One region of the Candidatus Contubernalis alkaliaceticus genome, then DNA from elsewhere that is predicted to be linked to it. Evidence: a T-box and tRNA genes for the amino acid it is inferred to sense, from the RefSeq annotation. Region 1 holds a T-box; the other holds one or more tRNA genes.

Region 1 (15,639 bases):
CAATACCGTCAATATCTGTCCCAACAGCTACAGCGTCGCTTATACCTTTCCCAACAAACTGAGCTAACCAGCTCTCAGCTTCAATCTTGTCTCCAAGACCCGGGGTTTCAGTATGTCCTACTACATCTACAGCTATTACATTTCCATCCGCATCGGTAGCTACGTTTACTCTTACGTCACCACCGTATCCAGCACCTCTGGAATCGGGCATAATGTAGGCGATTTCCTGTCCGCCTGATAGAGCTTTATAAAATGTTTTGCCCTCTACTTCAACAGGCTCGAAACTGTCGGCATCAGGCACATACTGCCCCAATGACTCTGCCAGTACATCCGCTTCCCTCTGTAGTATAACCGGAGTGGTTATACCTTCTATAAAAGCCAGGGAACCGGCGGCTACCACACAGATTAAAGCCAACACAACGGATAATTTAATAATATCACCCATTATTTTTTCACCTCCCCATAAAAACGAGGCCGAGTTGCGTTATCAATAATTGGTGTAAGAGCGTTCATAATCAAAATGGCAAAGGTAACTCCCTCGGGGAAGTTCCCATATATTCTGATCAGCATCGTCAATACACCGCATCCAATACCAAAAATCAATTGACCGTTGGGAGTAACCGGTGAGGTTACCATGTCGGTGGCCATGAACAGAGCCCCCAGCAGTAAACCGCCGGCCAGTACATGGAACAATCCCATGTTTATATCAAACCCAAATCCTCCGGCTGTAAGCAGCGTCCCCATAATCAGGGCGGACCCAATATAACCGCCGGGAATTCTCCAATTAATATGGCCTTTATACAGCAGATATGCTGCTCCAATCAACAAAGCGATGGCTGAGGTTTCCCCCAAACTACCTGCCACATTACCGGTAAAAAGATCCACCAGAGCGGCTTGACCTGGTTCTGCCAGTGGAGTAGCAGCACTCTTTAAGTCTACTGGGCTCAACCAATCTGTCATCCTGCCTCCCCAGGAAGCCAATAAAACAGCACGGCCCACCAAAGCGGGGTTAAAGATGTTGCTTCCAAGGCCTCCAAACACATATTTACCCAAAATAATTGCTGATACTGCCCCAATCACGCACATCCACCAGGCTGACCCGGGGGGCAGGGTTAAAGCCAAAAGAACACCTGTTACGGCTGCACTTCCATCACTAAAAATCCCTTTACGCACAAGAAGAAATTCGGTAGCCATAGCTGCTACAAGACAGATTACGATAGGTATAATTGCTTGTTCACGGAAAAATACGGCTGCAACGACTACGGCGGGCACTAAGGAAATTAATACATCTATCATTATCTTCTGTACGGTTTCAGGAGATCTTACGTGGGGTGAGGAAGATACAACAAATCTTTTTTCAACGGCTAAATTTTCCATCTCTTTATCCCTCCATTCGCCTGTTATTTACTGCTCATGGCCCTTATTTCTGCTTTGCATAACCGGATCCACTGTACAATAGGCCTTTTGGCCGGACATACAAAGGCGCATGAACCGCATTCTATACACTCATCTACATTGAATTTTTTTGCAGCTGCATAATTGTTCTGTTCTCCGGCATTGGATATGAAATTGGGCATAATGAAAGCCGGACAAACATTAACACAGCGGCCGCACTTGATACAGGGTAATATTTCATGAATTACAGATTCTTCTTTGGTTAAAATCAAAACCCCTGAAGTAGCCTTACAGATGGGGAAATCCAGAGAAGGTACCGCGCCGCCCATCATGGGCCCACCCATAATAATCTTAGCAGCATTGTCCTTTACTCCTCCACACTGTTCCACAATCTCTGTGAAAATGGTACCCACTCTTACCAGTAGGTTAGCGTTTTCATTAACACCGGACCCGGCGACGGTAATCACGGTATCAATTAAAGGCCGCCCCGTCTTAATGGCATCAGCAATTACTATGGCTGTTCCAGTGTTTGACACCTGAACACCCACATCAGTAGACCTCTTGCCCGAAGGCACCTCCATACCATTCATAACTGCAGTAACCAACTGTTTTCCAGAACCTTGAGGATACTTAACCTCCAGTTCAACAACTTCGATGCTGGAATCTCCACCAATAGCTTCCCTGACTACAGCAATAGCATCAGGCTTGTTTACTTCAATCCCAATGTAACACTTCCGGGCTTGAAGCGCTTTCATCATTGCTTTTGTACCGTAAATCAGATCCTCCGCCCGTTCCACCATCAGCCTGTGGTCACAGGTAAGATACGGTTCACACTCCGCGCCGTTTAGAATCAGCGCTTCCAGTCCACCCTCCGGTGGTATTAGTTTGACATGTGTTGGAAAAGCTGCCCCTCCAAGACCTACAATACCGGCTTCCTTAGTAATTTTAATGATTTCCTCTCCGGTAAGTTCCTCCAGCGGTTTGTTGGGCTTTACATCTTCAGCCCAAATATCCTTACCATCAGACTCAATCACCACACACATTGGCGAGCTTCCGCCCGGGTTAAAATAGGGAGCTATTTCAACAACTTTGCCTGATACACTGGAATGGACGGGTGCAGAAATAAAGGCTTTGACATCGCCAATTTTTTGGCCCATCTTTACCTCATCCCCTACCTTAACCAATGGTTCACAAGGCGCGCCAGAGTGCTGGCTCAGAGGAATAACTACCCGCGAAGGTGCCGTAGCTGTTACTATAGGCTTGCTTGCTGCAGGCTTGTCGTGGGGAGGATGCGTGCCACCCTTAAAGGTTTTAGTGGTCAAACTGTTTCACCCCTTTTATAAAAGATTTACTTACACACAACTAAATAAATATTCGTGAATATAAAATAAAATCCTGCTTTTTAGTTCGGTATTTCTCCAAAAACTTTAACTGCTTTCGATAAAAAGCGGGTTACATAACATCAGGGATGATTCGATAATCATCCCTGATGCAAATTTTATGAAATTTCTTTTATTCTGCTTTGGACAAAGCATCATCTACAGCAGCAAATATAGCTTCAGAAGTAACTGTTGCCCCAGACTTAATATCTACACCACCAGTGCCTCCAGCAGCAATAATATCATCTAGAAGCCCGGCCATAGAGTCGGCGTCACCAATATTGGCGGTTTCACTCTCCTCAACAATCTTTATATCAACGATTTCCCCCTCGTCCATGGTAACTTCAACCTTAATTGTTCCTCCGAAACCCTGTGCTTCTCCGGTGTAAACATCTCCATCAGCAGTCGCAGCATCATCACCACATCCAAGAGCCAGGACTCCTATCAAGGCTATTACCAAGAAGTAAATGCCAATCTTATGTAACTTCATTTTATTTCACCTCCTTTCAAAAAAAACCGTAAGGGATAACTTCGACGGTATCTGTTTAAATTCCTTTTATCTTTTTAAATAATTTTCATGAAGTATTGTCACCCTAATTATAATATTAGGGCATAAAGAAAAATATGTTACCCCAGGTCAAATCTAAAAATCAGTGAACGCGTTTCAGCAAGCTTTAAAATCGGGGAATCAGGTGGAGACTCTTCTCCACCTGATTTTAAGCCCCACCTACGCTAATGCTTAGAGGTGGGGGCCTTATACCCTAAAAAAAGAGATTAAACAAAATAACAATTTATAAAGCAGGCAGCCGTTGTACGGCTTTTCTAGCTTCAGATATAGTGTAAAGTGAGCCACATATTAAAACCAAATCTTCCGGCTCCGCCAAAGTCATAGCTATGTTAACAGCCCGGGGAATAGAGTCCTCTAAGATCATAGGATACCGGGCATATTTTTCCGCCACATCAGCAACGGCCTCCGGTTCAGCCGCTCGGGGACTATCTGGTTTAGTAATAATTATTTTATCTGCTAGAGGTATAATTTCCTTGAGCATTTCATCCAGAGCTTTATCCCCTAAAATCCCTATTACCAGCACCAGCTTTTCATACTTCACCTGATCCTGCAGAGCTTTTTTTAAACTTCTCACCCCATCAAGGTTATGAGCAGCATCTAGAATCAGCAGAGGATCTTTACCCATTAATTCCAGCCTTCCTGCCCAGCGAGCTGCTTTAAGCCCCTTGCGAACAGCAGCTTCAGGAATATGGAACCCTTTCCCCTGCAATATTTCAATAACAGCAACGGCTGTGGAGGCATTTATAATTTGATGTTCCCCTAAGAGGCTGATAAACAAATCTTTTAACTGTAAACCCTGAGGGTTTACGTAGTGGAAAGACTGTCCATTTAAAGAAAGTTCCTCTATTTCGATATTTACACTTTCTCTCAGAACAAACAAGTGAGCATTCTTATCCTGGCACTTTTTTTGGATTACCTTCATCGCCTCAGGCCTTGGCACAGCTGTAACTACCGGAGCACCCTCTTTGATTATACCGGCTTTTTCCCCAGCGATTTTTTCGATTGTGTCCCCCAACACCTCAGTGTGTTCCAACCCGATATTGGTGATTACAGACACCAATGGATTTTCCACCACGTTAGTAGCATCCAGCCTACCTCCCAAACCCACCTCCAGCACAACAAAGTCAGTGTCTTGAGCAGCAAAGTAATAAAAAGCAATACAAGTAACTACCTCAAACTCCGTCATCTGACCCAACTCAAAATCTTTTGAAATATCATCCACCATAGGTTTAACTATGTTAACAATTTCAACCAGACGATCTTCGGGAATATCATTTCCATTAATAGCCATGCGGTTGGTAAATGCCTCCAGGTAAGGAGAAGTGTATAATCCTACACTGTAACCTGCCTCTTCTAATATTTTAGAAAGGAAAGCAGCGGTGGAACCCTTTCCATTGGTTCCGGCAATATGAATTACCTTAATTTTTTTTTGAGGATTTCCCAAAAGCTCCATCATTTTGCTCATTCTCGCCAGTCCTGGCTTTATACCAAACCGGCCAATACTGTGTATCCAATCTAACGCTTCTAAATAGTTCATTTTTATCCCTCTTTCAGTCTATTAATTTCAGTTTTATTTGCTTCTAACAAATTCTAGCCTTTTTATTTTAAATCCTTTTTTTAGTATAACTGTTTTTACTGGTTTCTTACTACAAAAAAAAATGTTCCTCTCACAAGGAACATTTTTTGGTATAATTTACTATTAATTATCTTTTTCCCACGGCATTTTACACAATTCCTTGCCCGGGGGAGGAGAACTAAAAAGAGGCCCTAAGGGTTCAAAGCTCAGCTGCTGACTGCACCATGGACATTTTAATCTTTTTGTGTCAATATCTTGGGAACATAGCGCCAATTTATGTAGTAAAATTAACATCTTATTATGAGGGTCCGAAGCATAATATTTTTCTCGGTTTATAGGACAAAGATCATTAGTGCAAATTGCCTGAACATAATGATTCTGAAAAATTGGCAGACGTGCTGATGCCTTGTGTTCTTTAAATAGAAGCATTCTTATGGCTACAATAGCTACAGCTAGTAATAGAAACAGTACGTATACCATGATAATAGGTTCCTCCTATTTTTTTATCCCGGACATTTCTAAAACGCTACATTTATGCGTTTCCTTCCTTACCCAACACTCTCTTTACACTGGATTTGTGCCCCTTAAAAATCATAACCCTGGAAGCAAAAACGATTAAACCAAAAACAATAATAATGCCATAACTCATTCCCATATCCCCCTTTAATTTTAATGTTAATTATGCTGCCCCTGTTTAACTATGCTGGTCGTCACTCTTTTAAATAACAAATAATTATTGTCTTTAAAAAATTATCACTCTGGTAACAATAATCTGGCAAAAATCATTAAAGCAAAAACAATAATAAATTAGCCCACATATATACTCCCATATCCCCCCTAAACAATTAATGTGAATATACATCCATCCTAACTTTTAATGGCCTTTACTTTATCTGTATTCCTATAATAAAACTCGATATTTTATTATAATATACCCTCAAGTATAAATAGTCAACACCAATTTACGATGTATTTGCATCTAACCCTAGATGTATTGTTTATTTAATATAACTTATATTTTGTTAATTTTTGGACCTGTAAAGACTTCTACATGGCATAAGTTTCAGGTTAAATTGTAATGACTTTTTTAATGGTTAGTGTATAATATATATATAGAAAACGATAACTTATATCCAAAGGAGGTCTTGACATTTGTATAGAGACATAAAAATCGTAATATCTATGATTATTTACTTTATTTACTCCTTGAGCATTACAGGCGCTGTTTTCTTTTATTCCCTTATGGGTACCGTAGCCATGGACAGATTATGTATAATTATCACAGAAGCCACCGGAATTCAGAGACAGGAAAGAATGTTATCCACGTTTCTTTATCCTGCCATGATCCAAAATTTATTTTGGTTATCTTTAGCGGGAATAGGTTTTTGTCTTATTTTTATATTTGTATTAAACCAAAATTTTCATTCCTTCTGGTCTCCTTCCTCCCTTACCCTTCTTTTATTTTTGGTCTTGATGGGAATTAGAAATATGTTATTGAATTTTTTGCCTGATAATATAGATACTCTAGTTTCCGAGCCCTATATCATTAATGTTTTACACCGCTTCCTGGTGAGCAATATAACCGTACTGATTTTTGGCCTCATACTTTGCTGTCTGGCATTTCTCGGAGACAAATTCTATACCCATAAGAAGGAAAGTGCAAAAACTTAAACTTTTTTATATATGACGTTAAGTATCCATAAATAAAGCTCTTGTGTCCGCCGGTATTTTGACATAACAAGAGCTTAGTTATTATGAATATCTATTCTTTATGAAACAACACTACTCGATTGGTATTGGTGCCCTTAGAATTATTATTAATCCCCCATATGTTGGCGGTTTTAGTAAAGTCCTGTTCATTCACCAACACCCCGGCACAGGTAAAACCCGCCTTTATCCCTATAGGAACAACATACTCCTCCAATTTCACTTTACCCTTCCTTATCTCTCCCACCTCAAAGGCTACCCAACCTCCCCGGCGGGTAATTCGGTACAATTCATAAAAAACCTTCTGCATAACTTCAGACCATCGATCCACAGTTTTGGCCATGGTAATTTTTTTTTCAATTAATTCAATTTTTAGAGCATTAAACCAACACCTAAGCCAGTTATCTTCAGAATACTGCACAATATCTAGAAAAGGTGGAGAGGTTACCGTAAGCTGCACACTTCCCTCCTGGATAGACCGGGTAAATCCGGCCTCCTCCGAAAAAAGCAGAGCCCCTTCTCCCCTTTTATTTACTGACTTACAAATATCAGGGGTAATATCTTTCAACAAAGACCTGGATTTTTTTAGAATAATTTTTTTTACATCCTTATACTGTGGAAACTGATTCCTCTTTGTATTGATTTTTTTCTGCCTTTCCCGGCTGGCAGCCTGGTTAGGAGGCAGGGTATATATGGAGAAAAACCCCGGTGAATGCCCCGTAAGACGGTTGGTAGCCACCATCCTAATCCACCGGTCTACCTTGTCCTCCCTCTCCTGTCTCTTTCTTTCCTCCAAATACTGCCGCAGAGAAACTAACTCTGCCTCGGTATCTGTATGATAAAACATGGACAGGTCTATCTCCGCTCTCAAGCCGGGATAAAACTCTATTTCTAACAGCCTCTCCAGAACTTCCTCCCCCCGGGGAAGGTTAATTCGGGGTTCTGTCAATATTTTGCTCAAGGGATTGATATCGTTTCCCAGGGCATTTCTTCCCATCAAGACTGCCTCTATAACCGTGGTTCCCCGGCCCATAAATGGGTCATAAACCAGGTCATTCTTTTCTGTAAACATTTCAATGAAAAAACGGGGCAGTTGAGGCTTAAAACAGGCACGGTAGGATATCTCTTGAAGGGAAGAAGCCTGCCTCTGCTTAGAAGTCCAATATTCATTAATATAATAGAAAACCTCATTTCCCTCAATAATATTCTTTTCTATGCGTGTAACTGACGGTAATGCCAGCATTTCTTTGCCCTGGCAGACTTCTTGAAATACAAAGTTTTCCAGAAAACTTTCCACTTCTGATAATTTCACATTTGCCACTCCCGGGAACTAAAGGTAGCAGGGACGTTTCTCGCGCTTCCCTGTTTCCTTTACTTTTTACATAATTTTTGCCTTCTGCATTTCCTCCAGACGTGCCTGCACCGTCACCAGCTTTTCCCGGTAATCCTCCAGTTTGTTTTTTTCTTTTTCTACCACTTCCGCACGGGCCTTACTGATAAAAGCTTGATTGTTCAATTTCCCAGCGGCCCGGGAGACTTCCTTTTCCAGCCGAGAAACTTCTTTGCCCAACCTGGAGATTTCCTTGTCCAGGTCCACCAGGCCTGCCAGGGGCAGATAAATCTCAACTCCGTTAATTACAGAAGTCAGTGCCTGCCCAGGTTTTTCCTCCAAATCCGGTTCAATAATCAGCTGCTCTGTAGATGCCAGGTGATGAATATATGTTTTCCCCTGCAGAAGAACTCTAGTAGCTGCAGCCTCTGTTGGCTTCAACACAACATTACACCCTTTTCTTGGATGAATGTTCATTTCACTCCTTAAATTTCGAATGGACTTGATTACTTCCATTAAAAAGGACATATCCTGACCCTCTTCGGTAAAATTTAAGTCCGGGTCTTCTTGTGGCCAAGAAGCGATAATAAGGGCTTCTCCCTGGTGGGGCATATGCTGCCAAATTTCTTCAGAAAGAAAAGGCATAAAAGGATGAAGGAGCCGTAGTGTTCCCTCCAGCACAAAACAGAGCATGGATTTGGACTTTTTTTGATTCTCCGCCTCCTCACCATATAGATCAATCTTGCTCATCTCTATATACCAGTCGCAAAAGTCCCGCCAGATAAAGTCATATAGTTCCCGGGCCGCGTCCCCCAACGCATACTTTTCCATCAGCCGGGTAATCTCCCTCACCGTCTGGTTATAACGATGTAGTATCCAGCGGTCTGCCAGGCTTAAATTTCCATCTAGGTAAATATCTTCTGCCTGAAAACCTTCCCCCAGGTTCATAAGCACAAATCGGGAGGCGTTCCAGATTTTATTGGCGAAATTTCGGCTGGCCTCCACATTTTCCTGGCGCCAACGCTGATCGTTCCCCGGTGCCTGGCCGGTGATGAGAGTGAAGCGAAGGGTATCAGCACCGTAATCCTGTATTACTTCCAGAGGGTCTACCCCATTGCCCAGGGACTTGCTCATCTTCCGTCCCTGACCATCCCTGACCAGTCCATGAATATATACCTCTTTAAAAGGCACCTGATTCATAAACTGTAAAGACATGAAAATCATACGAGCTACCCAGAAATAAATAATATCATATCCGGTAACCAGCACATTGGTGGGGAAAAAATGCGTTAAATCTAAAGTCTCATCAGGCCAACCCAGGGTTGAAAAAGGCCATAAGGCGGAGCTAAACCAGGTATCCAACACATCGGGATCCTGCTTTAATTCCCTGCCTCCGCATTGGGGACAGGTATCCAGGTCAGTGCGGGATACGATGGTTTCACCACAGGGACAATACCAGGCAGGGACCCGGTGCCCCCACCAAATCTGCCTGGAAATACACCAGTCCCTGATGTTTTCCACCCAATTAAGGTAGGTCTTGGTAAATCTCGAAGGCACAAACTGGGTGCGGCCTTCTTTGACTGCTGTAATAGCAGGCTCCGCCAGGGGTTTCATTTTTACAAACCACTGCTTAGACAGCAAAGGTTCAATCACTGTAGTGCAGCGCTGACAATGACCTACGGCGTGTTCATGATGATCAACTTTTACAATTAAACCCAAAGATTCCAAGTCCTTGACCACTTCCTCACGACAGTGATAACGATCCATCCCCTGATATTTTCCAGCTTTATCCGTCATCTTCCCATCATCCCCGATGACTACCATCTGTTCTAGATTATGCCTGAGGCCGATCATAAAGTCATTGGGATCATGGGCCGGAGTCACCTTCACCGCCCCACTTCCAAATTCAGGGTCTACAAATTCATCAGCCACTACTGGAATCTCCCGATTAACCAGCGGTAGTATAACATTTTTACCAATCAAGCCCCGGTACCTTTCATCTCCAGGATGTACTGCTACCGCTGTATCCCCCAGCATGGTTTCCGGCCGGGTAGTAGCCACCATCACATATCCTTCCCCCTGGGAATAGGGGTATTTCATATAGGTCAGCGTCCCATTTTCATCTTCATGTTCCACTTCAATATCCGAAAGGGCCGTGTGACAGCGGGGGCACCAGTTAATGATATAGTTACCCCGATAGATTAAATCTTTTTCATAAAGGCTGACAAAAACCTCCCGAACTGCCCGGGTGCAACCCTCATCCATGGTAAACCTCTCCCGAGACCAGTCACAGGATACACCCAGTTTCTTCAACTGATTAGTAATCCTTTTATGGTATTCCTCTTTCCATTCCCATACTCTATCCAGAAATTTCTCCCGGCCCAGATCATACCGGCTGAGCCCCTCCTCCAACAGGTGTTCCTCCACCTTTATCTGTGTAGCAATTCCTGCATGGTCCGACCCCGGGACCCAGAGAGTATCAAAGCCCTGCATTCGCTTCCAGCGAATTAAAATATCCTGCAGAGTATTGTCCAGTGCATGACCCATGTGCAGGGTGCCGGTCACATTGGGCGGGGGTATAACAATGGTAAAGGTCTCCTTGGAAGGATCCCCTTCAGCCCGGAAGTAATCTCCCTTTATCCAGAAATCATAACGGGAATCTTCTACTTTTTGTGGTTCATAAACTTTGGATATGCTGGTTTCCATTTTCTCCTATCTACCTCCTTTAATTATGAAAACAATTATAACGATAAAAAACTTCTCTCATCCTTAAGGACGAAAAAAGTTCTTCTCCGTGGTACCACCTCATTTTCCGAAAAAACCGGACACTTACTTAGATATAACGGCATAACCGACTTAACTTAATTCTTTGTTTTCAGCTAAGCTGCTCAAGGGTGACCTTCAGACCGGCGGATTCCGGGAAATTTTCAGCAACAATCCCTCTCTGTTGAAACCTCTGCCGCCCTACTCTCCCCGTCAGGGCATTTCATATATAAAATTATATATCATATTATACCCTGTAAAAATCCTCTGTCAAGCTTAAAGCTCTATCAAAAGGGTATTTAATTATCATACCCCATGGCATAGCGGTCTAGTTATATTTAAGCAGACTTTCGTAGTAGTTTTAGAAAGAAAAAAACAAAAAACCGCTTACGAGCGGTTTTCTAGAAGTTCATTTATTGTTTTCCAAAGAGCTATCCGGCCATCCCCGGTCTTAGCAGAAAAAGAAATCATAATATCTCCATTTTCTCCCCTTAAACCTAGTTTTTTCTTAGCCTTTTTTAAATTGTTTAAGGCTCTTCCCCGGGAAAGCTTATCACTTTTAGTGGCAGCTACAATTGTAGGGATTTCATTAAACTTCAGCCACTGGTACATAAGCAGATCATCTTCCGTAGGGTCATGCCGTATGTCCATCAGCATGACTACCACTTTTAATTGCTCCCTTTTCTCCAGGTAGCCTTCAATCAGCTCCCGCCATCTCTCTTTCATTTGTTTGGAAACCCTGGCAAAACCATACCCGGGCAGATCCACCAATAAAAATCGCCCATTAATTACATAAAAATCAATGGTTCTAGTCTTTCCCGGTTGAGAACTGGTGGGAGCCAGTCTCTTCCGGCCCAAAAGGCTGTTAACCAGAGAGGATTTCCCAACATTGGATCGACCGCAAAAAGCAACCTCGGGCAGTTCCCCTGAGGGGAACTGCTCCGGGTTTACAGCTTTATTACAAAACTCTACTGATTTTACCTGCATAACCTGTATTTTCTCCTTCTTTTTTCACCAATGCATGGTTTAACACTTCATCCATATTATCCACCAGGATAAAGTTATGCTTACGCTTCACGTTGGCTGGAATCTCCGAAACATCCTTCTTGTTATCCTTTGAAAGAATTATATTTTTTATGCCTACCCGGTGTGCAGCCAGTACTTTTTCTTTTACACCGCCCACCGGCAGAACTCTACCCCTCAAGGTAATCTCCCCGGTCATGGCCACATCCTTCCGTATAGGAATATTGCTCAAGGCTGAAATTAAGGCTGTCGCCATGGTAATACCTGCTGAAGGACCATCTTTGGGTATAGCTCCCTCAGGAATATGAATATGAATATCCGTATTTTCATAAAAATCCTCTTGAATATTCAGAGCCTTGGCCCGGGAACGTATATAGCTTAAACCCGCCTGGGCCGATTCCTGCATCACATCTCCCAGTTTACCGGTCAAGATAAGTTTACCTTTACCCTTCATCAAGGTAACTTCTATACTCAACACATCTCCACCGGCCTCGGTCCAGGCAACTCCTGTGGCTACCCCTACTTCATCCGCCCTCTCAGCAGCACCGTAGCGATAGATAGGCACTCCCAGGAACTTATAAACCGCCTGTACATTGACCGTAATTTTTTTACTGGAATCCTGCACAACTTCCCTGGCCGTCTTCCGGCAGATACTGGCAATTTGTCTTTCCAAATTCCGAACCCCGGCTTCTCGAGTATACTCTTGAATCACTTTCCGCAGCGCATTTTCCGAAAAGACGAGGTTTTCCTTCTTTAACCCGTTTTCCTCCAACTGTTTAGGGACCAAATACTGCTCAGCAATTTTCAGCTTTTCCTCCTCGGTATATCCGGGGATATAGATGGTCTCCATCCTGTCCAGCAGAGGCCTGGGAATATTGTAATAAGAATTGGCCGTGGTAATAAATAAAACATTGGACAAGTCAAAAGGTACCTCAATATAGTGGTCGCTGAATTTATTGTTCTGCTCGGGATCCAGCACCTCCAGCATAGCAGCCGATGGATCACCCCTAAAGTCTGTAGACATCTTATCTATTTCGTCCAGCAAAAATACTGGGTTTTTGGACTTTGCATCCTTCATGGCCTGAATAATCCTGCCGGGCATAGCTCCTACATAGGTCCTGCGGTGTCCCCTGATTTCCGCTTCGTCCCGGACTCCCCCCAGTGAAATCCGTACGAATTTTCTTTCCAGAGCCCTGGCCACAGAACGGGCCAGAGAAGTTTTACCCACCCCGGGAGGCCCCACCAAACATAAAATAGGGCCTTTAAGTTTTTCTGCCAGCTGACGCACTGCCAGAAATTCAATAATTCTCTCCTTAACCTTTTCCAATCCGTAGTGGTCTTCATCCAGTATTGTTTCTGCCATTTGAATATTTAGGCGGTCTTCCGTTTGTTCTTCCCAGGGCAGCGCCAACAGCCAGTCCAAATAATTCCTTATGACTACACTTTCCGCAGCCGCCGGAGGCATTTTTTCCAGACGATCCAATTCTTTAAGCGCTTTCTCTTCCACCTCTTCGGGAAGTTCAATAGCCTCAATCTTTTCCCGATATTCATCGACTTCGGCCATTTTTTCATCCTTTTCTCCCAATTCCTTTTGAATCGCTTTCATCTGCTCCCGAAGATAATACTCCTTCTGAGTCCTTTCCATCTGTTTTCGAACTCTTAGATTTATTTTTTTCTCCAGGTCCAGAATTTCCATCTCTTTGCCCAGGATTTCCCCCAGTTTTTCAAGACGATTCTTAGGGCTTATGGCCTCTAAGATTTCCTGTTTTTGTTGAATCTTCAACGTTAAATGGGAAGACACAATATCCGCCAGTTTACCCGGGTCCTCAATAGATGAAACATTAACCAGGGTTTCCGGCGGCACCTTTTTCCCTACCTTTACATACTGTTCAAACTGATACAGCACACTCCTCATCAAGGCTTCTATCTCCGTGCTTTTTTCTTCATTATCCTCCAGTTCATCGACTTCCACCTGAAAATATGGCTCCATAGCCACAAATCTCTTAATGCTGGCTCGATATAAGCCTTCCACCAGAACCCTGATGGTCCCTCCGGGAAGCTTAATTAGTTGTTTAACCAATGCAATCGTTCCCAGAACATACATATCATCGGGAGCCGGTTCTTCTACTTTGGCATCCTTTTGTGCAACCAGCAGTATTTTATTATCCTCTACCATGGCCTGTTCCAAAGCATTAATAGAACGTTCTCTACCTACATCCAGGTGGATAACCATGTTTGGAAAAACCAAAATTCCTCGTAAGGGCAGCAATGGTAATACTTTATTTACTTCGTCCACTTTATCCTCCACCTCCCATAGTATACTTATATTATATCAGATAATCTATCATTTGTGTAAATACTGATAAGGCCCATTTATTTTATTATTCTCGTTACCTCTTCTTTTTCCTTTTTTTTTAACTTTCCTTTTTATGTACAAATCTAGAAGGGGTCGTTGAAGCCGTGGGCGTTAAAGGGGTCAGACTTGAAATATTCACCTATATTTCAAGTCTGACCCCTTGTTCTTGTTTTTTTCAAAACAAAAAGACCGCCCTAGCCGTTTACTTTAACAGCCTTTTGGACAGCCCAAATTTCCATAGTATTTTGTTTGAAGGTGGAGGGTCAAGCCTGACCCCCTGTCTATTCTTTTTTTAACCAACCGTTTTAAACATTTTTTCCTGTTTATCTTCCAATAGGGCATGAAGCAGTACTTCTTCCAGATTCTCTACAGGGATTATCTCTATATCATCCCGATTTGAATATAAATTCTGCCAGTTGTCCTTAGGGATAATGACTTTATTGGCTCCAGCCAGCTTGGCTGCCTGTATCTTTGTTGATACGCCCCCCACCGGCTTAACCAGGCCCCGAATGGAAACCTCTCCAGTCATAGCTACCAGGTTATCCACCGGAACATTCTTTATTGAGGAATAAATAGCAGTAGCGATAGATACCCCTGCTGAAGGGCCGTCAATAGGAACACCTCCCGGGAAATTAATGTGAATATCATAATTCCTGGGATCTACCTCCAGGTATTTTCTTAGAATAGTCAATACATTTTCCACCGAACCCTTGGCCATGCCTTTACGGCGAATAGACCTTTGGGAATCTCCCATATGTTCTTCTTCCACGATACCCGTAACGTTAATTTTACCCAGGCCCTTGGTGGAAGGCATAGTAGACACTTCAATATCGATCAGGGTGCCCATATTCGGGCCGTAAACCGCCAAACCGTTCACAAAACCTACCTGGGGGTAAAGGGATACTTTCTTTTCCGGCCGAGGGGAAATGTGACTGCTGTTGACCACCCACTCAATATGTTCGGGAGTGATTTCCCGTAAACCTTCTGCCATGGATACCCCAGCGGCAATCTGGATAATGTTTACCGCTTCCCTTCCATTCTGGGCATAATTGCCGATGATTTCCACTGCCTTTTCCCCTAAAACAAAATCTACTTTTTCTGCAGCATTTCTGGCAATCACGGCAATTTCATCGGGAAGCAGGCCCCGGAAAAATATTTCCATGCAGCGGGAACGCAGTGCAGGGGGTATATGATCCGGCGTCTTGGTAGTCGCTCCCACCAGGCGAAAATCTGCCGGCAGGCCCCTTTGAAAAATTTCATGAATGTGATCTGGAATATTAGTATCTTCCGAACTATAATAAGCACTTTCTAGAATAACTTTCCGGTCCTCCAAAACCTTTAAGAGCTTATTCATCTGTATAGAATGAAGTTCTCCAATTTCATCGATAAAAAGAACCCCTCCATGAGCCTTAGTCACAGCTCCCGGTTTGGGCTGTGGGATTCCTGCTACTCCCATGGGCCCAGCTCCCTGATAGATAGGGTCATGGACAGACCCGATTAGAGGATCTGCTATACCTCTTTCATCAAACCGAGCAATGGTGG
Region 2 (15,639 bases), 1.3 Mb from region 1:
CAATTGGAAACCAAACAATAATAATACTAATTATACATTATTCACCTGTTTTTGTAAATATTTTTAAACATTCTTTGTTTTGCTGTTGTTTTTTCATTTTTTTCGTATAAAAGCAAAGGCAAAAAACACTGCGAGAAAAACGCAGTGTTTATAAGTAAAGTTAGAAGTAGACCTGTAAGCCGAGTTCTGTCTTAGATAGCCATCTATCTGGAATGTTAGTTGCCTAACATCTCAAGCGACCTAACCCGAGGGATCAGCGAGCCGCTTCATCCCCTCCTATTTGGTCTTGCTCCGGGTGGGGTTTACCTAGCCGGTTAGTCACCTAACCGCTGGTGCGCTCTTACCGCACCGTTTCACCCTTACCCCACATTGGAGGTTAGAAGTTAGAAGTTGGAAGTTGGATTTAAGACAAGTAAAAAAACGGGACGGTTCACCTGTCTTATATACTTGCTTTCCATGGCGCTGCCGAATTTAGACGGCATGGGAATGTATCCTGAAATAAAGAGTTAATTCCCTTTCTAATCTCCAACCTCTAACTTCTAACCTCCAATGTGTGGGTGGTTTATTTCTGTGGCACTTTCCTTAAGGTCGCCCTCACTGGGTGTTACCCAGCACCCTGCCCTATGGAGCTCGGACTTTCCTCAGAAACAATATTGTACTGCTCCTGCGACTATCCAGCCTACTTCTTTTGTCTGCAGTAATTATAACATATTTTCACCATTTTTTAAAGTATTATACCTTATGCATTACTCCTGCTGAAATATTAGCCTTCCACAATTTTCGCAAGTAATCAAGATTCCTGGAGTGTAAAGGCTACCAATAGTAGAAGAAGATAAGGACACCTGACACCCCAGGCAGACCCCCCCTTTCACTTTAGCCACAACATTAAATCCTGCCTTTTTTTTCAAGTAAGCATACTTTTCCAAAAGCTCAGAGGTTATCTTTGCCTCCAGCTGTTCTTTACTTACCTTGTGTTTTCGATACCGGCCTTTCAGTTTGCGGCTTTCCTGTCTATCCTTTTCTTCCAACTCCTTTAGACTCTCCTGCGTTTCCTTTTCTTGGCTTCGTTTCCCCAGCAGTTCTTTTTCTTTTTTTTCTATCTTTTCCATCTGTTGAATAACCATATCCTCCAGTTTGCCGTTTTCCTCAGATAACAGCTTCAACTTTTTTTCCATCTGAACTAATTCTTTGGTAGCAGTAACTTCTCCCCCATATAATTGTTTATTAGTTTCCTGAATATCTTCGGCAATCTCCTCTCCCTTCAGTTCCAGGCGGCGAAGTACCTTTCTCTGTGCATTTAGTTCTTCTTCCAGAGCTTTAAGCGACCTTTCAATACCATCCAACAAAGCTCTGGCCTCCTCCACATCCTTTAGTGATGTACGACTTTTATATTGTTTATTAATCTTGTTCATGTTCTTTTCTGTTTCCTGAAGATCCCACAAAAGCATAATATCGCTAATCTTCTTCACCCCCTAAATATTAAAAGATAGACTAAAATATAGTCTATCTCTACATAATTGACCAGGGATTAGTTTCAACCCCGGATACAAATATTTTGTTAGTATGACCGCCTTTTTCTACCCTGTCTCGCAGATAATCCGCTAGAAAAGGAACCACCACCCTCTCTGTTGCATCGTGACCGGCATCAATCAAAGCAATGTTCATAGAAAGGGCCTTTTGAAATTGGTGGTAACTTATATCCCCGGTGATTAACAGGTCAGCGCCCCTGGATGCAGCCTGTTCTATCATACCACCTCCACTGCCACCACATACCGCCACTTTTTTTATTATTTTTTCCCGAGGACCGGCAAGCCTAAGTTCCTTCACCTGTAACCTCTCCTTCACTTCTGTTGCAAGTTCTGCTAGACTCAATTCTTGGGTAGGCTCCCCTACTATACCTAATCCCATTACTTTTCCCTTGTTTTTCAAAGAGTATACATCATAGGCAGCTTCCTCATAAGGATGTGCCTTAATCATACTGCTGAGAGCTTTATTCAAGTTTTCCTCTGCAACAATAGTTTCCAACCGGAATTCAGATACCGTTTCTATTTTACCCTGTTGACCAATAAAGGGATTTGTGCCCTCCAAAGGTTTAAAAGTTCCTACTCCCTCCAGGTTAAAAGTGCAGTGGCTGTAATTTCCAATCCATCCCGCCTTGGCTTCTGCTAATGCTTCCCTTACCCCATTCTCATATCCTTTAGGAACAAAAACCACAATTTTATACAGCTTCTGGTAATAGGTAGGTTTTAAAACTTTCTGGTTTTTTAAAGAAAGTCGTTCTGCCAGTCTCCGGCTCACTCCCTGCTCCGTTACATCCAGATTGGTATGAGCGGAGTACACTGTCAGATCTTTTTTAACTGCATCACATATCAGGCTTCCCGCAGGAGAGTCTGGTTCTACAGCCTTCAGCGGACGGAAAATGATAGGATGGTGAGTTACCACCAGGTTGGCCCCCAATTCCAGAGCTTCTTCCATCACTTCCCGATTAAAATCCAGAGCAATCAGAACATTGGCAGCTTCTGCTTTAAGGGAACCAATCTGCAGTCCCGTAGGGTCTCCCTCCAGGGCTAAGAAGGGTGGAGCCAGCTCTTCCAGGTATTTTGTTAATGTTTTTATATGCATTTGAGTTCCTCCTGGATTCTATTCACCAGTCTTATCCAATAGTTATACTTTTGAGGCTCAATTTCCTGCCTTGATCCTTTTAAACTTTCCAGAACTGTATTGTATTTTCTCATTTTATGCTCAAAAAATGCTTTAAAAAGAGGATCAACATCCTTCTTTTCCAAAAGACGAGGGCCCAATTCTAACTGAACATCATCCAACTGCTCCCCTTCTCCGGGAACCGCCATAATAATTACATAGAAATGCTTACCCTCCTGAGCAATTTTCTCATCTATTATGGCAAAGTTATTCTCCCCCAACCAGAATCGAACATGAGGTATATTTACCATAGGTTGAAGAACAAGCATTTTTATTCCGGCAGTAATTTCAGGACTTTCTTCCAGGATTCCACATACAGTTTTTCCACCCATCCCTGCTATAATAATAACCTCAACCCGGTCTTCTAACTCAATTATCTTTAAGCCGTCTCCTAATCTAACACTTATTATTTCCTGTAAATTTAAAGAATGAACCAGTTGTCCAGCTTTTGCCAAAGGTTTCTCGTTCACATCTCCGGCAATCACATAGGGGCTGTTTTTTTCTTCAACCAGATATACCGGCAGATAACCATGATCTGTGCCAATATCAGCCACAGTACAGCCCCCTGGAACTGAATCTGCAATGGTTTGTAGACGGGGCGTAAGTTTCATCGTTTTCCCCCTTAACCGCTAATATTCTACTATTCCTTAAAAAATATGAAAAACCTTTATTCACTCATCGTTTTTCTCTGTATTACCCTTGTCCTGATTGATCCCCCACATATAAAACGCTTCTCCTGCATCCATGAGGAAGCGAAGAATAGCCTGATCAGAGCTAGAATCAAAGGCACCGGAGTTAACTAACATAGCCAGGCCGTGAGTAAAGATCCAGGTATACTGAACCAACGCATCCTGACCAGATTCCTGCATTTCCAAGAGAGCTTTTCCTGCTGCACTATCCTCGCCAAATTCTAAAAAAAATGATTCTTTAATCACTGACGTATCCTCTGAATCAATCTTCTCAGGGTTCTGCAGATAAAGAAAACGAAACAAATTCTTTTCATCCCGTGCAAACACTACATAACCAAATGCCAGGTTTAAAAGAGTGTGTTCGGTATACTGCCGCTGTTGGAATTCCTTCAATAGACCCCTGGTTTTTATTCGCAGCTCCTTTTCCAGTTCATCTACAGAACGCACGTGAGAGTAAATAGGCATGGTAGACGATCCAAGTTTTTTAGCAATGGCTCTTGTGGAAACTGCACTCCAGCCTTGTTCCCGAATTAGTTCAAAGGCAGCCTCAATAATTTGGGCATATGAATACACACTGGGTTGAATCATAAGACCACATCCTTACTAACTATTATTATGTTCTATAACTGCTGTTATTATATATAACATATGTTATTATGTCAAGAATTTTAAGTAAAGCTAAAAGAAACCCTAAAGACGGCTCCGTTAACTCTCAGAAAAGAAAGAGACTGCAGATTTAAGGAATTCTGCAGCCTCAATTTAGAAATTTTTAAAAATTTATAAATATCATAAAAGGGTAAAAAACCTTTAATAACCATGGTGGGCGATGACGGGCTTGAACCGCCGACATCCTGCTTGTAAGGCAGGCGCTCTCCCAGCTGAGCTAATCGCCCTAATTGGTGACCCCTGGGGGAATCGAACCCCCGTTACCGGCGTGAAAGGCCGGTGTCTTGACCGCTTGACCAAGGGGCCAAATTGAGATGTGGGACGTGAGATGTGGGAGGTGGGATGTTAGATATGGGATTTTAGGCTTAACAAGACGGCCCAAAAAACTATCCTGTCTATTTCTTCTTCCCACTTTTAACTTCTCTCTTCTCAACCACACTACAAAAAATTTTCTTCACAAAAGTAAACTCCAACTACTTATATTGACATGTGTTGGAAGTCCAGGAAGATGTAGAATGCTTTTCTAACCTCCAACCTCCAACTTCTAACCTCCAATAAGTGGTGGGCCCACCAGGATTCGAACCTGGAACCAACCGGTTATGAGCCGGGAGCTCTGCCATTGAGCTATGGGCCCTAATATTGGCTCCCCAGGTAGGACTCGAACCTACAGCCTATCGGTTAACAGCCGATTGCTCTACCGTTGAGCTACTGAGGAACAATATCTTTTTCACTGCATTTAAGATTATAAAGGATATTTGACTTTAAGTCAAGGTCTATTCCAGGTAATCTTTCAGCCTCTTGCTTCGCATGGGATGACGCAGTTTTCTAAGGGCTTTCGCCTCAATCTGCCTTATTCTTTCCCGGGTAACCCCGAATACCTGGCCTACCTCCTCCAGTGTTCTAGAGTGGCCGTCATCCAACCCGAAACGCAGCCGGAGCACTTTTTCCTCCCGGGGAGTCAACGTGTCCAGCACATCCTTAAGCTGTTCTTTCAATAGTTCAAAGGCTGCCGCATCTGCTGGAGCCGTAGCCTCCTGATCCTCGATAAAGTCTCCCAGATGACTGTCGTCCTCTTCTCCAATGGGAGTTTCCAATGAAACAGGTTCCTGGGCTATCTTAAGTATTTCCCTGACCCTGTCTTCAGTGATATCCATCTCATGAGCAATTTCCTCCGGCGAAGGTTCCCTGCCTAACTCCTGAACCAGCTGCCGGGATACCCGAATCAGCTTGTTTATGGTTTCAACCATGTGCACCGGGATTCTTATAGTACGGGCCTGATCAGCAATAGCCCGGGTAATGGCCTGGCGTATCCACCAGGTGGCATAGGTGCTAAATTTATAGCCTTTCCTCCAGTCGAACTTTTCTACGGCTTTAATCAAGCCCAGATTGCCCTCCTGGATCAGGTCTAAAAACTGCATACCCCGACCAACATACTTTTTGGCTATGCTCACCACCAGGCGCAGGTTTGCCTCGACTAGTTTTCTTTTGGCCACTTCATCCCCGGATTCCATCCCCTGGGCTAGATTAATTTCTTCACTGGGAGTAAGTAGAGGGACTTTTCCGATTTCTTTTAAATACATTCGAACAGGGTCATTAACAGTGACCCCTTCCAAAACACTCAAATTAATATTGGTATCTATCTCTGCCTTTTCCAAACCCTCTGTAACCTTGGTTTCCTCGTTTATTTCATCTACTACTTCAATTCCCTGGTTAGCCAGTTTGTCATAAAAATCATCTATCTCTTCAGGGCTAAGGTCATAATCCTGCAAATACTCCATAATCTGCCGGTAAGTCAAAGACCCCTTTTTGTTTCCGCTGTCAATCAACGACTTTTGAACTTTTTTTATGTCTTTGTCTCTATCGCTCAATTTATACTACTCCCCTTCCATAACACCCTATCACTGAGGATTAAAATCTTTTTCCAGGCGCTTTATTTCAGTCCACTCAACCAGAAGTCCATTGATTTTTTCCCCGTCCTGCTGCCTATCCAATTTAGAAATTTCTTTTTCTATTTCTTTTCTTTTCAGGCTCAATTTATGACACTTGATCTTCCTAACACAATCTTTTATTATTTTTTCCCGATTATCCGGATTTCTTTCCTGCTCCAAAATCAAGGCCGCAGCAATTTTTTGTTCTTCAAAGCCCGGGAAAAGCCTCAGTATAGTATGTTCTGAAATGGCATTACCATCGTTCCTTAAATAAAACAGTTTCTCTATGATCCCTCTATAGGGAGGATAACAAAAGTCTGAATCCTTAAGCCATTTTTTTACTTCAAAAATATAATCAGGATTTTTAAGCATAAGTGCAAGAATCTCTTTTTCTGCTGCCGGGGGCTTTACCTGATTGTTTGCCGAACCATCTGGTTCTGTGTTCCCAAATTTTATCTGTTTTTTTCCTTTGGCACGCCTGAATTTCTTCAATTCTAACTGCAGCGAATCCAGGCCAACACCAATCTGACTGCTTACCTTCTGAAGGTATACGTCCAACTCCACAGAACTATTCAGTTTAGCTAAAACAGGTAATATCTTTTGAATATATAAAAGCTTTTCTTGTGGCGTACAGAAATCCAGCACACCCAAATCTCTTTGGGTTTTTTCCAGTTTATAATCTATTAATGGTAAAGACTTTTCTATTATTTCTTTTTCGAATGCCTTGATTCCTTTTTTTTTGATGAAATCATCTGGGTCCATACCCTGTGGCATTTGGGCCACCTTGACCCTGCAGCCTGCGGACACTAATATATCCATGCCCCGCCAGGCCGCTGCTTCCCCCGCCGCATCAGAATCGTAAGCAATTACCACGCTGGAGGCATTTCTTCTTAAAACTTCTGCCTGTTCCTCCGTAAGACTGGTGCCCAGAGAAGCAACACAATTTTCCACTCCCTCTTGATGAGCAGTAATCACATCCATATATCCTTCAAAAACTATGGCTTCATCCTTCTCCCTGATTGAAGAACGAGAATGATTCAAAGCATAAAGAATTTTTCTTTTATTGTAAAGGTGAGTTTCCGGAGTATTTAGATATTTAGGCTGCGCACCCTCCAAAACTCTCCCCCCAAAACCTGCCACCTGATTTTGCTGATTAAAAATAGGGAAAATAATTCTATCTCGAAAACGGTCATAATAACCTGAACCTCGGGAACGGCGAACAATTAAACCGGCTTTTTCTATGTTTGTTTCACTGAAACCTTTGTTTTTTAAATATCTTAATAAAAATTCCCAAGAGGAAGGGGAATAACCAATATTAAACTTCCTTAATGTTTCCCCTTTTAGCCCCCTACCCTTTAAATAATTTAACGCTTTAATTCCATATTTTTTGCTAAATAGAACCGAGGAAAAAAACTTCATACTAACTTCATTGATCAGCAGTAATTCTTCCTTTAAATCTTTTACTTTTTTTTCTCCGGGTGATAAAGGTTTTTCTGGTAAAAAAATTCCTGCTCTCCCTGCTAAAAGCGTTACGGCCTCTCTAAAAGTTAAGTTTTCAATGGCCATAATAAAAGTATACAGGTTTCCCCCTACTCCACAACCAAAGCAGTGATAGAGCTGTTTATCCGGTGAAACGGTAAAAGATGGAGTTTTCTCAGAATGAAAAGGGCATAAGCCTGAGTAATTACGACCGGATTTTTTTAACGCAGTATAATTGGAAATAACCTCCACCAGATTAAAATGCTGCCTGATTTCTTCTATGGTTTCCTCCGGCACGATATTTTCCATAAAACCCCCCAAGGTAAAAAAAGGTTTATGAGATTTTTTTCATATTCGTCAATAAATGACAAATTCCTGCACAAACGTACATTTTTATCAAAAAACCCCATCCCATAATAGGAGAGACGAGGTGTAAATACTGCTTAATATTTAATCTGCCAACTTAAATTACACAACCAGGTTTGGTAAGAATCTACCTCCTCTTTCCCGGTTTAGTCTCTCTTTAACAAACACATATTCTATATGATTAAAATATATTCTACATGGCGCATTTTATTTCCTGCAAAGTAAATAAAAATAATAATAATATATAAAAACCTATGATTATCAATCAATATTATATACCATTTATAGTTTTTTATTCTCTCTTTACCAAAATCATAGAAATAATAGAAATCTTTTCTACGGCTGTTCCCAAAGTCTGGTTAACTAGACCAGGGCTTGGGAATAAACAATTTCTGATAGAGATTAATAAAGTAAATATCAGTCATTCCGGCTATGTAATCACAAACCCTTCTTTCCAGAAGGCTTCCCCCTTGAAGTGACCCGTTCTCCAAAGGAATTTCTTCAGGCCTTTCTAAGAAGTAATTAAAAACATGATTGAACATTTTAATTATTTTTTGGTCTTCTTTCTTAGCCTCAGACCCTACATAAACATTTTCAAATAAGAATTCCCGTAAATCCAACATCACCTGCATTACCTGGGGACTCATCTGAATTAACGGTTGGGCAAAACTGTTTTCTATCAAGTCTCTCACCATGGTATTTATTCTCATGGAGGAGGTATTGCCCAGAATATAAGGTACATCCCTGGGAAGATCTTCCTCTTTTAATATCCCCGCCCGAAGAGCGTCATCAATATCATGATTTATGTAAGCAATCCGGTCTGCAATCTTAACAATTTGTCCCTCCAGGGTAGATGGAAGAGTGCTTCCGGTATGATTCAATATCCCATCCCTTACTTCCCAGGTGAGATTTAACCCCTTTCCCCCCTCCAGGCTTTCAACAATTCTCAGACTCTGTTGGTTATGTTTAAATGGTCCGTAAATTTGACTCAAAGCCGCTTCTCCCGCATGCCCAAAGGGAGTGTGCCCCAGATCATGACCCAGCGCAATAGCCTCAGTAAGATCTTCGTTTAAAGTAAGAGCTCGAGCAGCAGTCCTGGCAATCTGGGCTACTTCCAGAGTATGGGTCAATCGAGTCCGATAATGATCCCCTTCAGGAGAGATAAACACTTGAGTTTTATGTTTTAATCTCCTGAAAGCTTTGGAGTGAATAATGCGGTCTCTGTCCCGATGAAATGCAGTCCTGACCGAACACTCCTCCTCATAATCTTGACGGCCTTTACTCCTGGAGCTTCGCATAGCCTGGGGAGAAAGAATCTGCTCCTCCAGTTGTTCTCTTTTTTCCCTCAAACTGATCATAGATATCGGGCAAACTTACCTTAAAGCAGACCATTTTTTTCCGGCAGCTGCCCTTTCCTCCCATACATAAGGGTTTTATTATTTCTTATTTACTTTTTTCGCAAAGTCAAAGTAGCCTTAGCAACATCAACCAACCTGCGGGCCAAAATTTGTACCCTTGTAATGGCATAATCATCTTTGATTGCCGGCCTTTGAGCACAGGCACCGTGGTGTCCCGGATCCATAGAAACGTGTCCATCCCCTACAATAAGCATGCCCTGCACCAACATCATGTCATGTAAAGCCCTCAACGTAGTTTCCTGACCGCCGAACCGGGCGGCCCCCACTGAAACGGCCCCCCCTACGGTATCCAGCAGGGCATGCTCATTTCTTAATTTACGAGACATATCCCAAAAACTTTTTAACTGGGTAGAAACCGTACCAAAGTAAACTGGACTGCCTAAAATAATTCCATCACATTCCCTCAAAAGATTATAAATGCCCTCCAGTTTTTTCCCCTCGTAACAGACCCCGGGACACCTGGGCTCACAAACATTACAATAAGGTTGTTTTAATTCATCCAGTGCCTCCTGAGCAAAAATTAATTGTGTTTTAGCTCCCAACTTAGCTGCTTCGTCCAAACCAAACGTAAGAAGATCCGCAGTATTTCCATGCTGATGCACGCTGCCATTAATGCCTAATATTAACATAATCAACCTCCTTTAAAAATTGTACCTTCAATAATTGTGTCGGAATTAAAGGATTTTCATTTCTAATGTCTAACTATAAAAAAACAGTACTTATATATAATACAATTAATAATTTATATTTCCTGCTTAAGGAATTTTAATAATTATATGTTAGAAGAATTATCTCAAGTGTTATAAAATATTATTGGTATAACAATATTATTCTAAAATGCTTCATAAACTTATCTGACAATTATAACAGCAAAGTGAGGGAATTATTTATGATTAAGTTAAAAAAATTGGCGCTTCTATTACTGATATTTTCCCTGTTTTTTTTAAGTTTGACACCTTTAACTGCATGGGCTGAACCTGATACAGACGCCACAGAGGAAGAACTAGAAGATGAACTACCCTTTGACGTAGATGCAAAATCTGCACTGCTTATGGAAGCTACCACCGGTGAAATACTCTATGAAAAAGACGCAGACGCTAAATATCCTCCTGCCAGTATAACCAAAATAATGACCCTGCTCATAGCCTTAGAAGCTATTGAAGAAGGCAAAACAGATTGGAATGATACCGTTGAGGTAAGCGAAAACGCCTGGCGGATGAAGGGCTCTGAAATGTTTTTGGAAATTGGTCAAGAGGTAACGGTGGACCAACTTCTCCAGGGAATATCCGTAGTCTCCGCCAATGATGCCTGCGTAGCCTTAGCAGAACACCTTTACGGCTCAGAAGAAATGTTTGTACAAATAATGAATCAAAAAGCACAACAACTGGGGATGAAAAATAGCCATTTTGAAAATACCACAGGACTACCCCATGAAAATCATTATATGAGCGCTAGAGATATCGCCATTCTGTCCGCTTATACCATCAATAACTATCCTAAAATTCTAGAACTGGAATCCCAAAGGGAATTCACCTTTAATGATATCGTTCAGTACAACCGCAACCCCTTGCTGGGGCGTTTTCCCGGGGCAGACGGTTTAAAAACCGGATGGACTACTGAGGCAGGTTATTGTCTGGCAGGAACAGCTAAACAAAATAATTTCCGTTTAATTTCGGTAATTCTAAATTCTCCCAACCTTTCTTCCCGGCTGTCTTCCACGGAAGCTGTACTAAACTACGGGTTTAGAAACTATATTTTCAAGGTCATGGTTGACAAGGGAGAAGTTGTGGGAGAGGCACCGGTACCTGACGGAAAAGACAAAGAAGTAGCAGCTTCTACCCAAAATTCTCTAGGTGCGGTAATTACCCTGCCGGATGAGGATAGACTGGAAACCCAGGTTATTTATGATAAATTGTCTGCTCCCATTGAAAAGGGAGACAGGGTAGGAGAAATGCACATCCTGCTGGAGAATGAAATTCTCAGCCGGGTTACTTTGGTAGCCGAACAAGATATCGAAAAAACAAACTTTGCTGTTATCGCCCTAAGGCAGGTTGGAGGGTTCTTTAAGAATATGACCACTGGATTAGTAGATATGATAAAAGGTATCTTTGAATAATAAAAATATTTTTGTGGGAAAACAACAATAACTTCATCAGATAAATTGTTCCCTGTATTACAACTATAAAATAAAAGCTGCCCTATATTTAGGCAGCTTTTATTTTATAGTTGACAGTTTTTTATGGGCAGTGTCTCACAGATTATATATCCAGAGCCTTGCCTCAAGTAATTTTAGTCTCCGTATCCCCCGGCTTTTTTCCCAAGTTTTGCCTGGGCCGCAGCCAGCCGTGCAATAGGCACCCTAAAGGGAGAACAGCTGACATAGTTTAAGTTGACTTCATGACAGAAGATGATGGAATCGGGGTCTCCACCGTGCTCACCACAGATTCCCAATTTAATATCAGGTTTCAGCCCTCTACCCTTCTCTGCAGCCATTTGTACCAGGGGCCCTACTCCCTCCCGGTCCAAAGTAATGAAAGGATTCTCCCCTATTACCTTCTTTGCCAAATATTCATGGAGAAACTTCCCCTCGGCGTCATCCCGGCTGTAACCCAAGGTAGTCTGAGTCAGATCATTAGTGCCGAAGGAAAAGAATTCAGCATGCTCTGCAATCTGATCAGCTACCACACAGGCTCGGGGCAGTTCTATCATGGTACCTATTTTATAATCTAAGGTTATCCCCTGTTCGGAAAAGACCTGAAGGGCCACCTGTTGGGTAAGTTCCCGCATTATGCGAAGTTCTTCCGCGTGCCCCACCAGGGGAATCATTATTTCAGGAACAACCTCCTTTCCTTCTTTGGACAGCTTTGCCGCTGCCTGGCAGATGGCTCTCACCTGCATTTCATATATTTCCGGGTAAACGATTCCTAACCGGCATCCCCGGTGGCCCAGCATTGGGTTAAATTCTGAGAGAGACTTGACTTTTTTCAGCAGTATCTGTTTGGCCCTTATTTCTTCAAGGCTTCCCCCGGTAAGTTTTAGCTTTACCAATTCCTCCACCAGCTCTTCGGAATCCGGCAGGAATTCATGCAGCGGAGGATCCAAAAGCCGGATAGTCACCGGAAGACCCTGCATCGCCTCAAATATTCCATAAAAATCCTCTTGTTGAATTGGAAGCAATTTATCTAAAGCCTTCCGCCGTTCCACTTCAGATTCCGAAAGAATCATTTCCTGCACAATTGGAAGCCGATCCTGGGCCATAAACATATGCTCTGTGCGGCAAAGGCCTATGCCTTCCGCACCAAACTCCCGGGCTTTCTTTGCGTCCTGGGGATTATCAGCATTAGCCCTGACCCCCAGAGATTTTATTTCATCAGTCCACTCCAGGATTTCCCGGAACTCACCACTTAACTGAATATCAATTAACGGGACCTCCCCTACAAAAACCCTGCCTGTCCCACCGTCAATAGAAATGATATCCCCTTTAGAATAGGTTACATTGTCTACACTAAAAACTTCCTTTTCCAAATCAATATTTAGGCTTTCACAGCCGCATACACAAGGCTTACCCATGCCTCGGGCTACAACAGCAGCGTGACTGGTCATACCACCCCGGCTGGTCAATACTCCCTGAGCGGCTACAATACCATGAATATCATCAGGAGTTGTTTCCGGACGTACCAGAATTACTTTTTCATCCTGCTGATTCATTTTTTCCGCTTCATCCGCATTAAAAACTACTTTCCCCGAAGCCGCCCCGGGCGAAGCAGGAAGGCCCTTGGCGATAAAATCCAGTTGAGCTTTTGGGTCAATCTGGCGGTGAAGCAGCTGATCAATCTGTTCCGGTTCCACTCTCATGACAGCTTCATCCCGGGTTAAAATCCCCTCCTTAACAAAATCCACCGCTACCTTTACCGCAGACCTGGCAGTCCTCTTTCCTCCACGGGTCTGGAGGATAAACAAGCGTCCCTTTTCAATAGTAAACTCGATATCCTGTATATCCCGGTAATGTGTCTCCAACCGCCTGCTAATATCATGGAACTGATTATACAGCTCCGGCATAAGCCCTTCCAGTTGTGATATGGGCAGAGGAGTCCTGATTCCCGCCACTACATCTTCTCCCTGGGCATTAACCAGAAATTCCCCGTATAGCTTGGACTCACCGGTGGAGGGATCCCGGGAAAAAGCTACTCCCGTGGCACAGTCTTCCCCCAAATTGCCGAAAACCATAGCCTGTACATTGATGGCAGTGCCTAGTTGGTCTGGAATTTTATGTATTTTCCTGTATACTATAGCCCGCTGATTATTCCAGGAATCAAAAACCGCCCTGATAGACTCCATCAGCTGATCCATAGGCTCCTGAGGAAATTCTCTGGAAGCTTTAGTTTTGACAATCCCCTTGTATTGCTCCACCAGTACCTTCAGGTCTTCACTAGTCAGCTGAGTATCATCCCGGGCTCCCTTTTCCTCTTTTTTCCTTTCCAAAACCCTCTCAAAAAATGCGTGATCTACCTTCAGGACCACATCCCCATACATTTGTATGAAACGTCGGTAACAGTCCAAAGCAAAACGTTCATCACCGGAAACTTCTGCCAAACCTTTTACCGTTTGGTCATTCAATCCCAGGTTCAATATAGTATCCATCATCCCCGGCATGGAAACTGCTGCACCGGATCTTACGGACAGGAGAAGAGGATTATTAGGGTCACCGAATTTTTTACCCTGCATTAGTTCTACTGCGGCCAGGGCCTCATCCACCTCTGCCTGAACCGCTTCCATCAAGGAATCACCCTTTTGGTAGTACTGATTACAGGCCGTGGTGGAAATAATAAATCCTGGGGGAACAGGCAGCCCGATACCGGTCATCTCTGACAGATTGGCTCCTTTGCCTCCCAACAACTGCTTCATCTGAGCATTTCCCTCGGTAAATAAATAAACCAATTTCTCAATGTCCATCCAGCTTTCTCCCTTCTCTTATATATTGCAGAATATAATTTGCAACTTCTTCCACTGCTTTATTAGATACATCAAAAATTGGGCAGCCTAATCTTTTCATACATTTTTCCGCATATTCCAGTTCCTCAATTATCCTCTTTAGGTTAGCGTAATTAGCATTTGCAGTCAGTCCCAAAGTTTTCAGCCTTTCTACCCGAATATCATATAACTGTTGGGGATTTATAGTCAATCCCACAATCTTATGAGGAGGGACCATAAACAGCTCTTCGGGCAGCTCTATTTCCGGAACCAAGGGGAGGTTGGCCACCTTTATCCTTTTATGTGCCAGATACATGCTTAAAGGCGTCTTGGAAGTCCGGGATACTCCCACCAAAACGGCGTCTGATCTGAGCATTCCCCGAGGGTCCTTCCCATCATCATACTTAACAGCAAACTCAATGGCAGCAATCCGATGAAAATATTCTTCATCCAGACGTCTCATCAACCCTGGTTCCATGCGGGGCCCCTCTATCATGATGGTTTCAAAGGCGTTCATCATGGGGCCCAAAATATCTACCGTAGCAATGTTCTTTTTATCAGCAGCGGTTTTTAAAGTTTTCCTAAGCTCAGGAAGAATCAGGGTATAGGCTATAATGCTGTTAACCCCTGCCGCCTCCTCCACAACATCCAATATGGTCTCTATTTCATACACAAAGGGCACCCTTCTTACTTCCACATGGCCCGAATTAAACTGACTTGCCACCGCTTTTACAACAAATTCTGCGGTTTCCCCTATTGAATCTGATATTACATATACTACCGGCAGTGTATTATTGTCCATCACAAAACCACCTTTCCTCTCCTTACATTTCTCCGCATAGTTCTATCATAAGCCCGGTTATACTGGTTTTAGTAAATCTACCCAAAATCTTTAATTTTCCGTTTTTTTCTTCCCGGACCACGGGCAGAGAATCCACCTGATATTCCATAATTTTCTTTGCTGCGTCTAGAACATCCTCTTCGGGCTCCGTAGTAATAATGTTAGGCATACGAGTCATAATAAATCCAACAGGCATGCTGCGGGTAGTAGTTCCCCCGATACAGCTCTTAAGAAAATCTTTACGGGAAACCACACCGGCTAAGTACCCGTCTTCACCCACCACATAAATAGTCCCAGTGTCCTCTAAGATTAAAGACACGGCAGCGTCATATACGGAGACATCCTCTTTTACTACCACCGGCATTCTCTTGACGTCTTTTACCTTAATTTTACGTAACGCCTTAGTAACTAAAGAATTTTCTGTTTTACCGGTGTAATAATAACCCACCCTGGGGCGGGCCTCAAGATGGCCGGACATGGTAAGGACGCTCAGGTGAGGCCTTAGGGCGGCCCGACTTAATTCAAGTTGAGAGGCGATATCCTCCCCAGAAATGGGGCCGTTTCTCTTAACAATTTCAATT

Evidence for each region. A T-box is a leader RNA that pairs with one kind of tRNA and senses whether it is charged. The one in region 1 lies ahead of HUE98_RS01650 (valine--tRNA ligase), so its partner is inferred to be a tRNA-Val.
Region 2: it has a tRNA-Val gene. The T-box ahead of HUE98_RS01650 (valine--tRNA ligase) is inferred to sense a tRNA for this amino acid. The anticodon was not compared.

The regions. Positions count from the first base shown of each region.
Region 1 covers NZ_CP054699.1:346,127-361,765, reverse strand. Annotated here, with positions in the region: gene HUE98_RS01690 (FMN-binding protein) at 1-445, opposite strand, end outside; gene HUE98_RS01685 (RnfABCDGE type electron transport complex subunit D) at 445-1,377, opposite strand; gene rsxC (electron transport complex subunit RsxC) at 1,401-2,717, opposite strand; gene HUE98_RS01675 (FMN-binding protein) at 2,908-3,264, opposite strand; gene HUE98_RS01670 (bifunctional folylpolyglutamate synthase/dihydrofolate synthase) at 3,566-4,879, opposite strand; gene HUE98_RS01665 (hypothetical protein) at 5,042-5,398, opposite strand; gene HUE98_RS01660 (hypothetical protein) at 6,071-6,589, shown strand; gene HUE98_RS01655 (DNA methyltransferase) at 6,681-7,937, opposite strand; gene HUE98_RS01650 (valine--tRNA ligase) at 8,004-10,661, opposite strand; T-box leader at 10,724-10,944, opposite strand; gene yihA (ribosome biogenesis GTP-binding protein YihA/YsxC) at 11,106-11,705, opposite strand; gene lon (endopeptidase La) at 11,677-13,974, opposite strand; gene lonB (ATP-dependent protease LonB) at 14,390-15,639, opposite strand, start outside.
Region 2 covers NZ_CP054699.1:2,638,228-2,653,866, forward strand. Annotated here, with positions in the region: RNA gene rnpB (RNase P RNA component class A) at 160-686, opposite strand; gene HUE98_RS13230 (zinc ribbon domain-containing protein) at 747-1,469, opposite strand; gene HUE98_RS13235 (Nif3-like dinuclear metal center hexameric protein) at 1,510-2,622, opposite strand; gene HUE98_RS13240 (tRNA (adenine(22)-N(1))-methyltransferase) at 2,613-3,311, opposite strand; gene HUE98_RS13245 (TetR/AcrR family transcriptional regulator) at 3,372-3,977, opposite strand; tRNA gene HUE98_RS13250 (tRNA-Val) at 4,207-4,282, opposite strand; tRNA gene HUE98_RS13255 (tRNA-Glu) at 4,287-4,361, opposite strand; tRNA gene HUE98_RS13260 (tRNA-Ile) at 4,615-4,689, opposite strand; tRNA gene HUE98_RS13265 (tRNA-Asn) at 4,696-4,770, opposite strand; gene rpoD (RNA polymerase sigma factor RpoD) at 4,829-5,923, opposite strand; gene dnaG (DNA primase) at 5,954-7,771, opposite strand; gene HUE98_RS13280 (deoxyguanosinetriphosphate triphosphohydrolase) at 8,188-9,183, opposite strand; gene HUE98_RS13285 (flavodoxin family protein) at 9,276-9,875, opposite strand; gene HUE98_RS13290 (D-alanyl-D-alanine carboxypeptidase family protein) at 10,136-11,362, shown strand; gene ppdK (pyruvate, phosphate dikinase) at 11,536-14,199, opposite strand; gene HUE98_RS13300 (pyruvate, water dikinase regulatory protein) at 14,189-15,019, opposite strand; gene HUE98_RS13305 (helix-turn-helix transcriptional regulator) at 15,042-15,639, opposite strand, start outside.